3 regions of the Paraliobacillus sp. X-1268 genome follow, and region 3 is predicted to be linked to each of the others. Evidence: riboswitches for the same ligand, from Rfam matches in the RefSeq annotation. Region 3 holds a riboswitch; each other region holds the start of a gene.
The links. A riboswitch is a leader RNA that binds a small molecule or an ion and turns the genes downstream of it on or off. The one in region 3 is predicted to bind cyclic di-GMP.
Positions count from the first base shown of each region.

Region 1 (4,265 bases), on a different contig from region 3:
ACGCTGATTTGCCTCAAGTATAGCCTCTGAAATAACTGTATCATCAAGATTATAAATAGCTATATCAAGGCTTTCGGTTGAATTGTTAATGATATCTAGCAATTGTTGTTCGGGATCTCCCTCCAAATTACTGAGAGAATAGGAGATTTTGCTTCCAGTTGCATCTATTTCATTTGTATTATTATCAAAGATGAAATAGACATTTAACAGGATGGAAAGTGCCAAAAAGACACTAATAATTTTATTCATAAAATGTTCCTTTCTTAGGTGAGATGATATCCTCTACATTACCGATTATAAGATTCATTTCTTAAAAATCCCTTAACTGCCAATAGTATATTTATTTAAAAGATAGTTTTTTCAGAATATTGTATTTACTTTTTGTCAGAAAGTGTTACTATATGTATACTTTACGATTTTAACAGGGGGAAATGGATATGGTAACATTTTTACTTGCATTATTTGCACTTATACTTGGTTATATTTTTTATTCTAAATTTGTCGAGAAAGTTTTTGTAGTAAACGATGAAACAGTTACACCTGCATATAGTAAGCGTGATAATTTAGACTTTATTCCAATGAGTTGGTGGAAGGGAAACTTGATTCAATTGCTAAATATTGCGGGATTAGGTCCAATATACGGAGCGGTTGCTGGCGCTCTGTATGGGCCAGTAGCATTCTTTTGGATTGTGTTAGGTAGTATATTTGCAGGGGGCGTACACGATTATTTTTCAGGAATGATGTCCTTACGTCACGGTGGGGCACAATTTCCAACGCTTGTTGGCCGATATTTAGGAAAGTATATCAAGTCATTTATTAATGTTATTTCACTTGTTTTAATGATTTTGGTTGCAGCAGCATTCACTGCTGGACCTGCACAATTGATTTCGCAAATTACACCATTAAGCTTTTTTGTTTCCTTAGTAATTATCTTTGCTTATTTTGTTATAGCAACTGTATTGCCAATTAATCGTGTTATTGGACGAATCTACCCAATTCTAGGAGCGATCTTGTTAATAATGGCAGCTTCTGTTGGAATTGCCTTGCTGTTTTCAGGAAAACCAATCCCTAATATTACATTGCAAAATTTGCATCCTGGTGATTTACCTATTTGGCCTTTATTAATGGTTACAATATCGTGTGGAGCAATTTCTGGTTTTCACTCGACACAAAGTCCAATTATTGCGAGTACAATGAAAAAGGAAACAGATGGGCGTAGAATTTTTTACGGAGCAATGATCACTGAAGGAGTTATTGCATTAATTTGGGCAGCTGCAGGGATGACTTTCTTTAATGGAACTACTGGATTACAAGAAGCATTAGCCGCTGGAGGTCCGTCAGGTGTTGTTAACGAAATTTCAACGTCATTACTTGGAGTTACTGGTGGGATTCTAGCGATATTCGGTGTAATTATTCTGCCAATAACAACTGGGGATACTGCATTACGATCATCACGAATGATTTTAACAGATATGCTTTCGAATATATTTGATATGAATAATAAAATTAAAGTACTACTTATTGCAATTCCAGTTTCTATTCCTGCATTCTTTCTAGCGACCATTGATTATACATTTTTATGGCGGTATGTTGGCTGGACAAATCAAGTGGTTGCAACAGTAATGCTTTGGACAGCTGCAATGTATCTAGTTGAAAGTCATAAATTTCATTGGATAGCAGCAATACCGGCTATTTTTATGACTGGTGTATCGACAACATACATTTTTTATGCTCCTGAAGGATTGGGACTTGATTATAGTCTTTCTTTAACAATTGGTTTTATTTTAACTTTATTAGTAGTAGCGTGGTATATAATCCAATTAGTTAAATATCAAAGAATTAAAAAAAGAAGTGCACAATTAAACATAGCATAACTAAAAGGTACCTTCTAAAGGTGCCTTTTTAAAGTTAATTTATTTAAATTAGAACTACTAATTTAGAACATATTATGATATTATATTTAAGCAATTATAACTATATACTTTGGCAAACTTATTGAAAAATGAGGACGCAAAGCCACGAATCTAAAGCTTTAGAGCAAAGATAGTCGAGCTGCATTTAGTCATTTAGCACGTATTAAAATGATTGTGAGCCTACAAATGTTTTTGTAGGCTTTTTTGCGTACATGGTATAAAACAGGGGGAAAGTGTAATGGAAAAGTATAGTATTAAGGTTGATGAAACAAATAAGAAAGTAGACATGATTGTAAGTGGTTCGTTTGAGCCTGCAGATGTGGAGCAGTTCGTGAAAGATTATCAAACAAAAATAGGTGCTATTACAACTAATCAATATACATTAGATGTTGATTGTACCACTATGAATATACTGACAAAAGATATGGTGCCGAGTTTAGAAAATTCATTTAAAATGTACAACCAATCAGGATTCGAAAAGATTCTTTTCACAATCAAGAAAAATCCTGTAATAAAAATGCAGTTGAAACGAATTGCTAAAAATTCAGGTTTAACAAATTCTGAAGTAGTCGAGATTGCGTAAAACTATTTAAATGATATTGGTTTAAAGGTGGGTATTGTTAGTGGAAAACATTAGAATTAAAGGGGTAGATGTTTATCATCCGGATAAGATTCTGGATAATGCATATTTCATTAATCATTTTGCTGAGAGAGATAAAGATATAGAGAGATTTTTAACACATATGGGTAGAGATAAGAGATATGTGATTGATAATTCAGAAGAAAATGGATTGACAATGGGAGTCGCTGTTGCACGAAAATTATTAAAAAAGCTAAATCTCACTGGTAAGGATATCGATATGATTGTATTTTCAACGCAAGTACCAGAAACTACTTTTCCTACTAATACGATGTTTTTACATGCTGCAATTGAGGCAGATAGTGAGACGATAATATTTGACTCTAATGCTAATTGTGCTGGCATGACAGTTGCTGTAGAACAAGCGTCTTATTATATGAAAGCAAATGCTCGAATAAATAAAACACTTGTTGTAGGCTCTGACTATAATTCGCTTATTAGCAATCCAGAAGATGAGATTACATATGCTAATTATGGTGACGCTGCTGCCGCTGTAGTGTTGGAGAAAACAAAAGAAGATTCTGGTTTTATTGATGCTATCTACCATACTGATTCAGTTAATCATGATAAAATTATGTATCCTGGAAATGGCTTATCGAATATAAACAGTGAAGAAGATAAATATATTAAATGGCTTCCTTTTAATGCCGATTTGGCAATGCCACCAACTTATAGAATGTTAGATAGACTATTAGAAAGAAACAATCTAACAACAAATGACATAAAAGCCTACTGCTTATCCCAATTCTCTTTAGCTAATATCTTGAAAATTCAAAATAAATTTGCTTTAGATCAGAAACAATTGATTTATGTTGGAGATCGCTTTGGTTATACAGGTACCAGTAGTCCATTTATTGCTTTACATGAAGCAGTAGAAACTGGAGTTGTAACACGTGGAGATTATGTTGTTTTTTGGACGATAGGTGCAGGTTTTCAACTTGTCGCAATGTTGTTTAAATATTAGTTTAAATGATAGAATGTTGTTAGAGGTGAATTATGTATGCGAGCAGTTCTTTATATATGCCATGGTAGTAAAAATGATCAAACGAATAAACAATTTCAATTAGAATTGGAACAGATGGAACAATACATCAATGCTCCAATCCAGATCACTGCTTTTCTAGAAGCAGAGCCATCAATTATTGAAGGTGTTACAAAATGTTCGGAGCAAGGTGCGACAGAAATTATTCTTGTGCCTATTTTTCTATTACCTGGAGTGCATGTAATAAAGGATATTCCTAATGAAGTGAAAATTGCACAACGCACATTTCCCGAGATACCTATCCATTTAGGGGAACCATTAGGTGCTAGGGAACAACTTATTTTAAATACTCAAAAGCGTATAGTAAATAAGCGTTTGAAGGGTAAACAAAAAAGAGAAGCAGTTCTCCTTGTTTCACACGGTAGTAGGTATTTAGAAGCAAGTAATACATTTACTTATTTTGCACGTGAATTAGAAAATAGATTGCTAGAATTACCTGTCTTCGAATCTTATTTGAATTCGAACAAACCAAATTTCGAATCTGAATTAAGACGTTTATTGGCAGCTGATTATGAGGTTATTTATCTAGTGCCACACTTTTTTTCAATAGGGTTTTTCCCTGAAAAGATAAAACAAACAGCATCATATGTTCAGGGGAATCAAGAACAGACAGAAGTTATTTATGTAGATCCTATTACGTTTGATCAGGATATTTATGCAAATATCAAAA
Region 1 covers NZ_QJSK01000009.1:66,413-70,677, forward strand. Annotated here, with positions in the region: gene D2K62_RS11640 (phospholipase D-like domain-containing protein) at 1-249, opposite strand, end outside; gene D2K62_RS11645 (carbon starvation CstA family protein) at 438-1,874, shown strand; cyclic di-GMP riboswitch class I at 1,976-2,060, shown strand; gene D2K62_RS11650 (hypothetical protein) at 2,152-2,496, shown strand; gene D2K62_RS11655 (ketoacyl-ACP synthase III) at 2,537-3,517, shown strand; gene D2K62_RS11660 (sirohydrochlorin chelatase) at 3,554-4,265, shown strand, end outside.
Region 1: linked by a shared signal. The riboswitch ahead of D2K62_RS11650 (hypothetical protein) and the one ahead of D2K62_RS07835 (DUF5667 domain-containing protein) in region 3 are both predicted to bind cyclic di-GMP.

Region 2 (4,265 bases), on a different contig from region 3:
CTGAATTACAGGAACTACTTACTAACTCAGATTCTTCTAAAGAAGTTTTTGAGCATGCTCAAAATGACATTAACAACCTTCAAAATTGGCTTGGTTATTTTGATTGGCTCAACAGACTAATCGATAGTTTTGAAACACAGGAAATATTTGATTTCATTCCAATCGATAAAAAGGACGATCCAAAAGAATAACTTTAAGCGACTTTACTAGCTTGACTTTTCAATCAAGTAGCTGTGAAAGGCTTTAAGAAAAGAGACACAACTAGCTTACTATGCTAGATGTGTCTCTCTTCTGTATATGTACTTTAACTATGCTGAGGACTTTCCATCTTAATTTAAAAATGCATGAGGGATAAATTGAGAAGAGGAACAGACTTTTACACCATTTTTATTTTTGTACTGTTTTTAACGCTAATTAATTTTTAATGACAAAAAAGTTGCCAACCATATCAGTTGACAACTTTTTATATAAGTAGACTTTTAGCGTAGGTCCATGTAATACAGATTTGCCACGTCATCTTTCGTAATAACATGATCGCCCGACTTAAGTGATACTATGACAATTCCATCTCTCATTTGATGAATTATTCCATCTATCTTGATTTCTGCATCATCTCCAGTATTAAACACTAAAGTTAATGTTGACTCTTCTGAAGTTGTAAACGCAATCCTTGTTGAACTCTCAATTTTTAGACTCTGCGTTAGTGTTAAGCCGCTATATTCTACTGTTCCTTTACTTGATGATAGATTTCCTTCGATCGTAAAGAAATCGCTATCCTTTCCATCAGTCGTGAAATTATGAGAATACTCTCCAGTTACTGGCTCCGTTGGGTTGGGATCTGTTGGGTCTGTTGGAGTTGGGTCTGTAGGCATTTCTATTGAATTCCCTCCTACAGATATAAGGCTTGTTGTATAATTTTTTATTTTTGTCATAAGTTCTGAGTTAAGTTTATATGATTTATCATCAACTGCATCATTAAACTCCCATGTGAAGTCTCCGTTATTTAGGCGACCAGATTCTTCTTTAACAATTTGTTCTACAGCACTTACTTCATCAATAGCCGATACATTTACGCCCATATCTATACTAGTATCAAAGTTATTATAAGTTGTTCCCCCTACTAGTGTTTTGTATGTGCTTGGTACCGTTTCGTTTCTAGACGATGCTAGGTATGCGTCAAATGAACTTGTATTAGCTGAAGCTGTTCCTTCATTTGAATTTGCGTAAATTAAACTTGTAGCATCAACAATTGTATTATTGTATGCTTTAATCATTCCTCCATCTTCATCAGAGAATGTACCACTCCCTAACGTATCAGTACCCTGTAAGGAACTCATCATAGGATATTTTGCATTTCTAAAATAATTGGATTCTACAAACGCCGAACCACCTGTTGTCACCCCAATTCCATATTTCGAGATTCCATCAAAAAAGTTATTATACACATGTACAGATGCCACTCTTATACGTGGATGGCGAGAGTCTGAATGGTCAAACCAGTTATGGTGAAAGGTTACAAAGAACTCTGATGATTCACTCAACCCGACTAGAGAAGATTTTCCTGAATCCCAGTAATGATTGTGGGAAATTGTAATATTTGTTGAACCTTTCTTAAGGTCTGTTGAACCATCACCTTTTGACTGGTCAGAATCTGATCCTGCAGTTCCATAGAATAGATCATTATGATGGACCCAAACATTCACATTATCTGTATCAAGTGAAATTGCATCGTCAGGGAATAAAGCCATGCCTAAGTTTCTAATTTCTAGATTACCAGTATATCTCGCTAGTATTCCCCATCCATAGGCATACGTATCTTCTCCGATACCTTCTAAAGTAATATTCATTTCTGAATAACTTGTATTACCTTTCACTTCAAGGTAACCATTACTATTAAGTTGTCCACTCATGTTGTCATCAGTAATTTTGCCAATAAACCGGATTGCAAGTGGTGTTTTATCATATCCCTTTTTTCTTAATGATAAAATTTCTCCTATACCAACTCCCGTTTCCTTATCACCTGAGCTATTGATTATTACTTCTTGCTTAACTGTTGTTGCAGTCTCAGATGTTACATAAATAACTTGAGCTCCTTCCCTAAGTGTCCCATCCTCATTATAAGCTCCTGAAGCTGTGCCATATTGTGAGTTCCCTGCAAAGGCAAATCCAGATCTGTCATGTTCCTTTACGGAAAGTGTATTTGTGTAATCGCTTACACTAGAGCCATCTTTAAGTAAACCGTCCACTTTCATTACATAATCTCCAGCTGCAAGACCTACGGCGTCAGCTCTCCAATAAGAAGCGTAGTTACGAATTAAATCATTGTCAATTTGTTGATATTGAGAATCTGGAGCGCTTGCAGGTTTAATATATACATTATATCCTTCTGCATTACTTATAGGTGACCACTCTACATATGCAGTTTCAAACCAAGCCCCACTGTTAGATATAGAAAGACTTGCAGCACTTACTGTCTGATTTGCGAATCCGACCGTCACCAAAGATAGTATAAAAGAATACAATAAAAAACGCGTAAATACCTTTGTGATTACATTCTTCATTAAAATCCCTCCAATGTTTTAAATTTTCATACCCTGACCTTACCACCATGACTCTATTTTCATATGGCTTAACTTCTGCCTTAATAAGTTGATCTTGTTCATTCACCTCCTTAAACGAAAACCTAAGTTCTCATTTCATAGTAAGTGCAATTTTCAAAACCGTCTCGACAGAGCAAAAAAACTAACGACTTCTTGTCATTAAGTTGCATTACAAAAACAACACAAGTCATTTGATTAAATAACTATAGTCATTAATATGTGCAACCCGACGATCATAGAAAATTACTTTACCTTAGATTCGTAGCTTTGCGTCCCTATTTTTCAATAGGTTTGCCAAATATAATATTATGTTTTTCTTGGCATTATTAATTTTAACAATTTTTTCTATAATAAGTAAATAATTAGATAGTACTGTTTTTACTGGAATTATTCTTTTATTCTGTAATATTTGAATTTAAAATTTTAAATATGTTGAATTTAATGTTCTAATAATTTAGAATTAAATTATATTAGAAAAAGAGGTGCTTTAATGGATATTTTAAATACCACAAGTAGAAAAAGAGAGACCTATGAAGTTCAACTCGAATATTCGTTACTTTGGGAATGTGCATTAGGGATTGCTGCTGTGACAAACAGTCCTTTAATTAAGACTTTAGAAAGGCCTCAAGAATATTGGAAACAAGTAAAAAGCTCTATCTCGGATGACTTATTAGATCACCTAGCCACCGTGGAAGAGAAAAACACTTGGAAGTCTTTATTACAGCTGCTTCACCAAGAAGAATTTACTGAAATCAAGCATTTCATTTCATACATTTCAGAGCTATCTGAAACAGATTTAAAGTATATTTGTCTACCTTTCATCGGCCAGAAATATGACGAAATAAGGCTAAGGGCGGCAATCGGACAACACGTCGCAGCAACCGAATTAATGACGTTAACAAAAGACAACCCTTTTTTTCCTACTTATATCGAATTTATTTGCGATGTAAATGCTGCTTATTTAAAGGAGCATCTCATTGCTGTTATGAAAGGCTGGTTCGAACAGGTTATTAAAAATGAAAAACCAGAAGAGGTTACTACCTATCTAAAAACGGATTTAGAATCAAAAATTCACATGTCTAAGCGGATGTCTCCTGAAGCGTTGGTAGAATGGGCAACTGGTGGGATTATCTATTTACCAGAGCCAAGTATCGGTAGAGTCTTGCTAATTCCACAATATGTTTATCGACCTTGGAATATTGAAGCAGATATAGAAGGAACAAAAGTTTTCTACTATCCGATAGCAAATGAAAGTATATTTCCTAATAAACCGCATATCCCTAATAACTTTCTAGTTCTGAGATATAAAGCTCTAGGTGATGAGGTTAGACTCCGTATGATCAAACTATTATATGAAAATACCTTAACATTACAAGACATCACAAATGAACTAGACATAGCAAAATCTACGGTTCATCATCATCTCAAAATCCTTAGGTCAGCTAGATTAGTAGAGATAGTGAATGGAGTGTATTGTTTGAAGCAAAATGCACTAAAATCATTACCAAAAGAGATGGAACAATATCTAAATCCAAGATAAGGGGAACAAGAGATGGCAGAATCATTAAAAAGAAGTGTTAACGAAGTATCTGAATTTAAGAAAAATCACTCTGCTTTTCGTTTTATTGGTGGAAATGTCATATCTTTTTGTGGTGACCAAATTTA
Region 2 covers NZ_QJSK01000002.1:22,309-26,573, reverse strand. Annotated here, with positions in the region: gene D2K62_RS04790 (hypothetical protein) at 1-191, shown strand, start outside; gene D2K62_RS04785 (pectate lyase family protein) at 480-2,561, opposite strand; cyclic di-GMP riboswitch class I at 2,818-2,906, opposite strand; gene D2K62_RS04780 (ArsR/SmtB family transcription factor) at 3,091-4,140, shown strand; gene D2K62_RS04775 (MFS transporter) at 4,153-4,265, shown strand, end outside.
Region 2: linked by a shared signal. The riboswitch ahead of D2K62_RS04785 (pectate lyase family protein) and the one ahead of D2K62_RS07835 (DUF5667 domain-containing protein) in region 3 are both predicted to bind cyclic di-GMP.

Region 3 (4,265 bases):
ATCTCGCCTTTTGGGAACTGCTTCTCACTAATAGTATATGAATCTCCTAGTTGTGGAAATTCATTCTTTGAACGCGGCATGTTTTTAAAGTTACCATCCTTACACAAGATTGTAATATAGTGTGCAGTGACTTTTATAACGACTCCATTAAACCGGTTTGACCTCATGATTTCCCCTCATTTCCGAATGTTACTTGTATATAGGCAGATAGTTGTCGCCATTCTGGATGCAGTCGTACAACAACCAAAGCCACGATATACTTCCTATGTCTCTCAACCGTTTTTAATCGATGACCAGACACTTCTATAAATCTAGTAACAGGAAAACGTTTCTTTTTTAAAAAGAAATCTACTAACTCTGGATTTTGAATAAAATCATTCGCAATTGTAATCAAGTTTGCTTTCGTTTTCCGATGTGTAGGGGAACATGCTTCCAATTCTTCAAATTCAATGTTGAATTGTTTTAAGATTTCGCTTAATTCCAGAATTTCTTCCACTAATTCTCTTTGTTGAAGATGTTGGTGATACGTATCCATAGAATGATCAACATCATAAACAGTTACTGAATCCTCACTATTAATTGATTCTACTTCTAATGGTATATGTTTTAGCTTAGTTTCTCGACGAAAGTAGTCTATTAACTCTCGTTTAATAAGTAAATATACATAATTTAGAAAGCTTTTATTAGCGCAACTATCATATGTGTCAATTGCGCGATCAAATGCTAGTAATCCTAGACTAGACTCTTCATCACTCCACGTGATAAATCTTTTACAAACATGTCCAACTGTATTGATAATATAGGGTTTATGATGATTAATTAATTTCTCTCTAGCAATGTCATCACCATTTGATGCAGCTTTTATATAGTGATTCACTTCAGTTTCATGCACCCTATTCACCCCTCAATCATCAGTCATTTGAACTCTAAGCATACGATTTTTTTATGTATAGGTAAATAACCAAAACTTGTCTATTCATATATTTGAATCTATCATCTAAATCTTCTTACTTATAAGAACAATATAATAGACTTAAGGAGCCCTAAAATAGGGCTCCTTCATTTTACCTTTAGTCTTCTTTGTTTTGTTTTCCTTTTGCTGCCTCTTTAGCTTTATCAGCTTGTTCTTTCTTCTCTTCTTTCAATTTCTCTTTCGCTTCTTTTGCCTCTTCTCTCGCTTGCTCTGCTGCTTCTTTTGCGGCTTCTCTCGCTTGTTCTGCTGCTTCTTTTTCTAATACTTTTAGTCTTTCTTTCTCTTTTTTAGCTTCTTCTTTTGCTTGTTGTTTCGCTTCTTTCTCTAACTCTTTTAATCTTGCTTTTTCTTCTTTAGCTGCCTGTTTCTCAGCCTCTGCAACTTCAGTAGCTACTTTGGACAATTCGTTTGTTTCTTCTTTTCTTTCGTTTTCTACCTCATCTTCAACCACTTCTTCTGTGTTCTCTGATGTTGTTTCCTCTATTAATTCATTTTCAGTCTCTTCTATCGTTTCAACTATCGTGTCGTTTGCCTCATCTTGTGTTGTTTCATCAGAAACTACTTCTATTTCTGTTTCATCCACAACCGCTTTATCTTCAACCGTCAATTCATCATATGTGACGTTAAAATCTAGTTTCTTTATATCAAGGTTTGCTAATGAAGTAGATAGTTTCGAGATTGCCTCTTCATCACCAGACGCATTCGCTTCTTCTAGCAATTGCTCCATTTCTTTTTCTTTTTTAGCCATTACCTTTTTCATGATTTGAGAAGGGTGGATATTCAACTCTTTCGCTATTTCACCAAATCCTTTACCTTCTTGTAATAAAGCAATAATTTCTTCCTCTGTTTTACCGCTCTCTTCTGCTAAAGTGACCACTTTAACAATTTGACCAAACCCAAGCTCTTGAGCACGTAATTCCGCAACCTTTTCGGGATCAAGGTCTTTTACAACATTTGCTACTAAATAAGCTTCTTGTTGCCTTTCTTCAAATTCTACTAACTTTTCTTCTTCTATAGTTTCTGTTACTTCCTCTGTTACCGTTGTGGAGTCTTCCAATTCAGTTGCTAATGTTTCTTTGATATCCTCTTCAACTTGTTCATTGGATACAACTTCTGCAACCTCTTCTTGTGCCTTTTCTAATGCAACTAAATATTCCTCAATTAATTCACTCATATATTCTTCTTGCTCTTCATCAACCATTTGTTCTGATTCTGATAAACGTTCTGCTACTATTTGAAGTAAAAGCTCCGATTCCTTTTCTGAATCAGTTGTAAGTAGTAATTGCAAATTTTCTACTGCTTTATCTAAAAAGTAAAAGAAGTTATCTGGTGTTAAACCTGTATCTTCTATTACATCCTCATTGTTCAAGTCCTCAATTTCATTTAATTGACTCGTATCAACTTCTGCATATACAGAATTGCTAGTAAATAATACGCCGACTATCAAAAAACCGGTAGCACATATGTCTTTTATTTTCAAAATAATTCTCTCCCTCACACGAATAATATAATGCCAAAAAACGTATCTATTTCACTTATCGCAACTGGCTGACATAGGCATATTTACCTTTTAGTCCCTCTAGCTTAGCGTCACCACCTTTCAATGGTTTTGCCTTTGTTTTTATTGAAATTAGGAATCTACTATTAATACGTGGAATTATTTTTATTTGAGGGGGTATTTTAAATTTTTTGTCGAAAAATATTAATTAATTAGAATTCAGGATAGCAAAAAGCCTACATCAAATGGTGTAGGCTCTAGAAACATAATTATAAATATTCGATTTCAAATAAATCAAACAATTAATTTAAGAATAAGTTTAATCAATATTACCTTTTACTTTTTTTGAATATATTTTCAATTGTTCTATTAACTCTTTTTTAGCATTTTCTTCAATCATTAGATTAACACCATAATCATTTGTAGTATGGTTTTTTTTCTTCCAAACTATTATCCCTTTAAATTTCATTTCTTGCTTATTTAATTCAAAAGATATGACTAGATGGATCGACTTGTCTGTTTCTGGTATATTCAATTTTGAAGTGAATTTGACCCCTTCTGTACTTATGTCAATTATTTTAGCTTCTCCAGCAGAAGTAGTTACGGAATTCCCATTAATGTTTTCTATTCTAAATAGTGCAGAAATTGGTTGTTCAAAAGCATAACGAAACGCTGTCTCTCTCTTATACTGCATAATCTCCATTCACCTCACGTTCTTAAGTACTTGAGCTGCTTATTTTTTTCAAAAATGGATAAAAATAGTATCATTTCCCGCAGTATCCAATCTTACACCAAAATATAATGAAAGAGGTCAATTCTATAAAATTTTTCGTAGATATTGGTGTCAGCTAAAAAAAATTGATATACAAGTATAATACAAGCAAATTATTGACACCGCAACGAAAAAACGTGATATTTAGTGTTGTTTCGACATTTTATTATTCGATTGTCGATTTTTATTAATTGAGCACTGTGTAGTTTTATTTGGATAATAATAGATCATAAGATAATTCGCCTCAATCACTCAAATTCATTCGAGTTCTAAGTACATTTTCAATTATGTTTAAAAAATTTTAGTATAGCAAAAAGCCTACATCAAAAGGTGTAGGCCCTAGAAAAATAATTATAAATAATCGATTTCAACTAAATTACTTTCTAATCGCTCATCTAAAAATTGTATCTACAATTCGGTTGACATGAATTTCTGTAGTATTAAAAACGGGGATATCCAAATCTTCTCCCTTAATAATCATGGGAAGTTCTGTACAGCCCAAAATTACTCCTTCGATACCTTCCTCTTCTTTCATCCGTTTGATTATGTTCAAATAGTTTATTTTGGTCTCATTATTCACAATCCCATTTTCCAGTTCCGCTACAATCTTACCATGGATATATTGCTGTTCAGATTCCGTTGGTACAGTGACTTTTTTATTCCGTGATGTAAATGGAGATTTAAAAAAGTCATTTTCCATTGTGTATTTCGTTCCGATTAATCCAATATTTTTCAAGCCAAACTCCAAAGTCTTATTATATGTGGCCTCAACAATACTTATCATTGGAATCGGGATTTGTTTTTGGACTTCTTCAAATACAATATGAGGTGTGTTTGCCGAGATTATCGCAAAGTCAGACCCCACGGCGTCCAACTTTTTAACAGCATCAACAAGGTAGTTCGTTAACCCATCTAGTTGCTTGTTATTAATAAATTCAAAAACTTGATACATATTGATGCTATTAATAAACATTTCAGGTAGAACTTCTTTACTTTGCATCCGTTCTTGGTATTTAGCGATG
Region 3 covers NZ_QJSK01000004.1:36,793-41,057, forward strand. Annotated here, with positions in the region: partial or broken gene D2K62_RS19535 (anti-sigma factor domain-containing protein) at 42-167, opposite strand; gene D2K62_RS07830 (sigma factor) at 164-892, opposite strand; gene D2K62_RS07835 (DUF5667 domain-containing protein) at 1,071-2,453, opposite strand; cyclic di-GMP riboswitch class I at 2,510-2,597, opposite strand; gene D2K62_RS07840 (PilZ domain-containing protein) at 2,791-3,165, opposite strand; gene D2K62_RS07845 (aspartate/glutamate racemase family protein) at 3,635-4,265, opposite strand, start outside.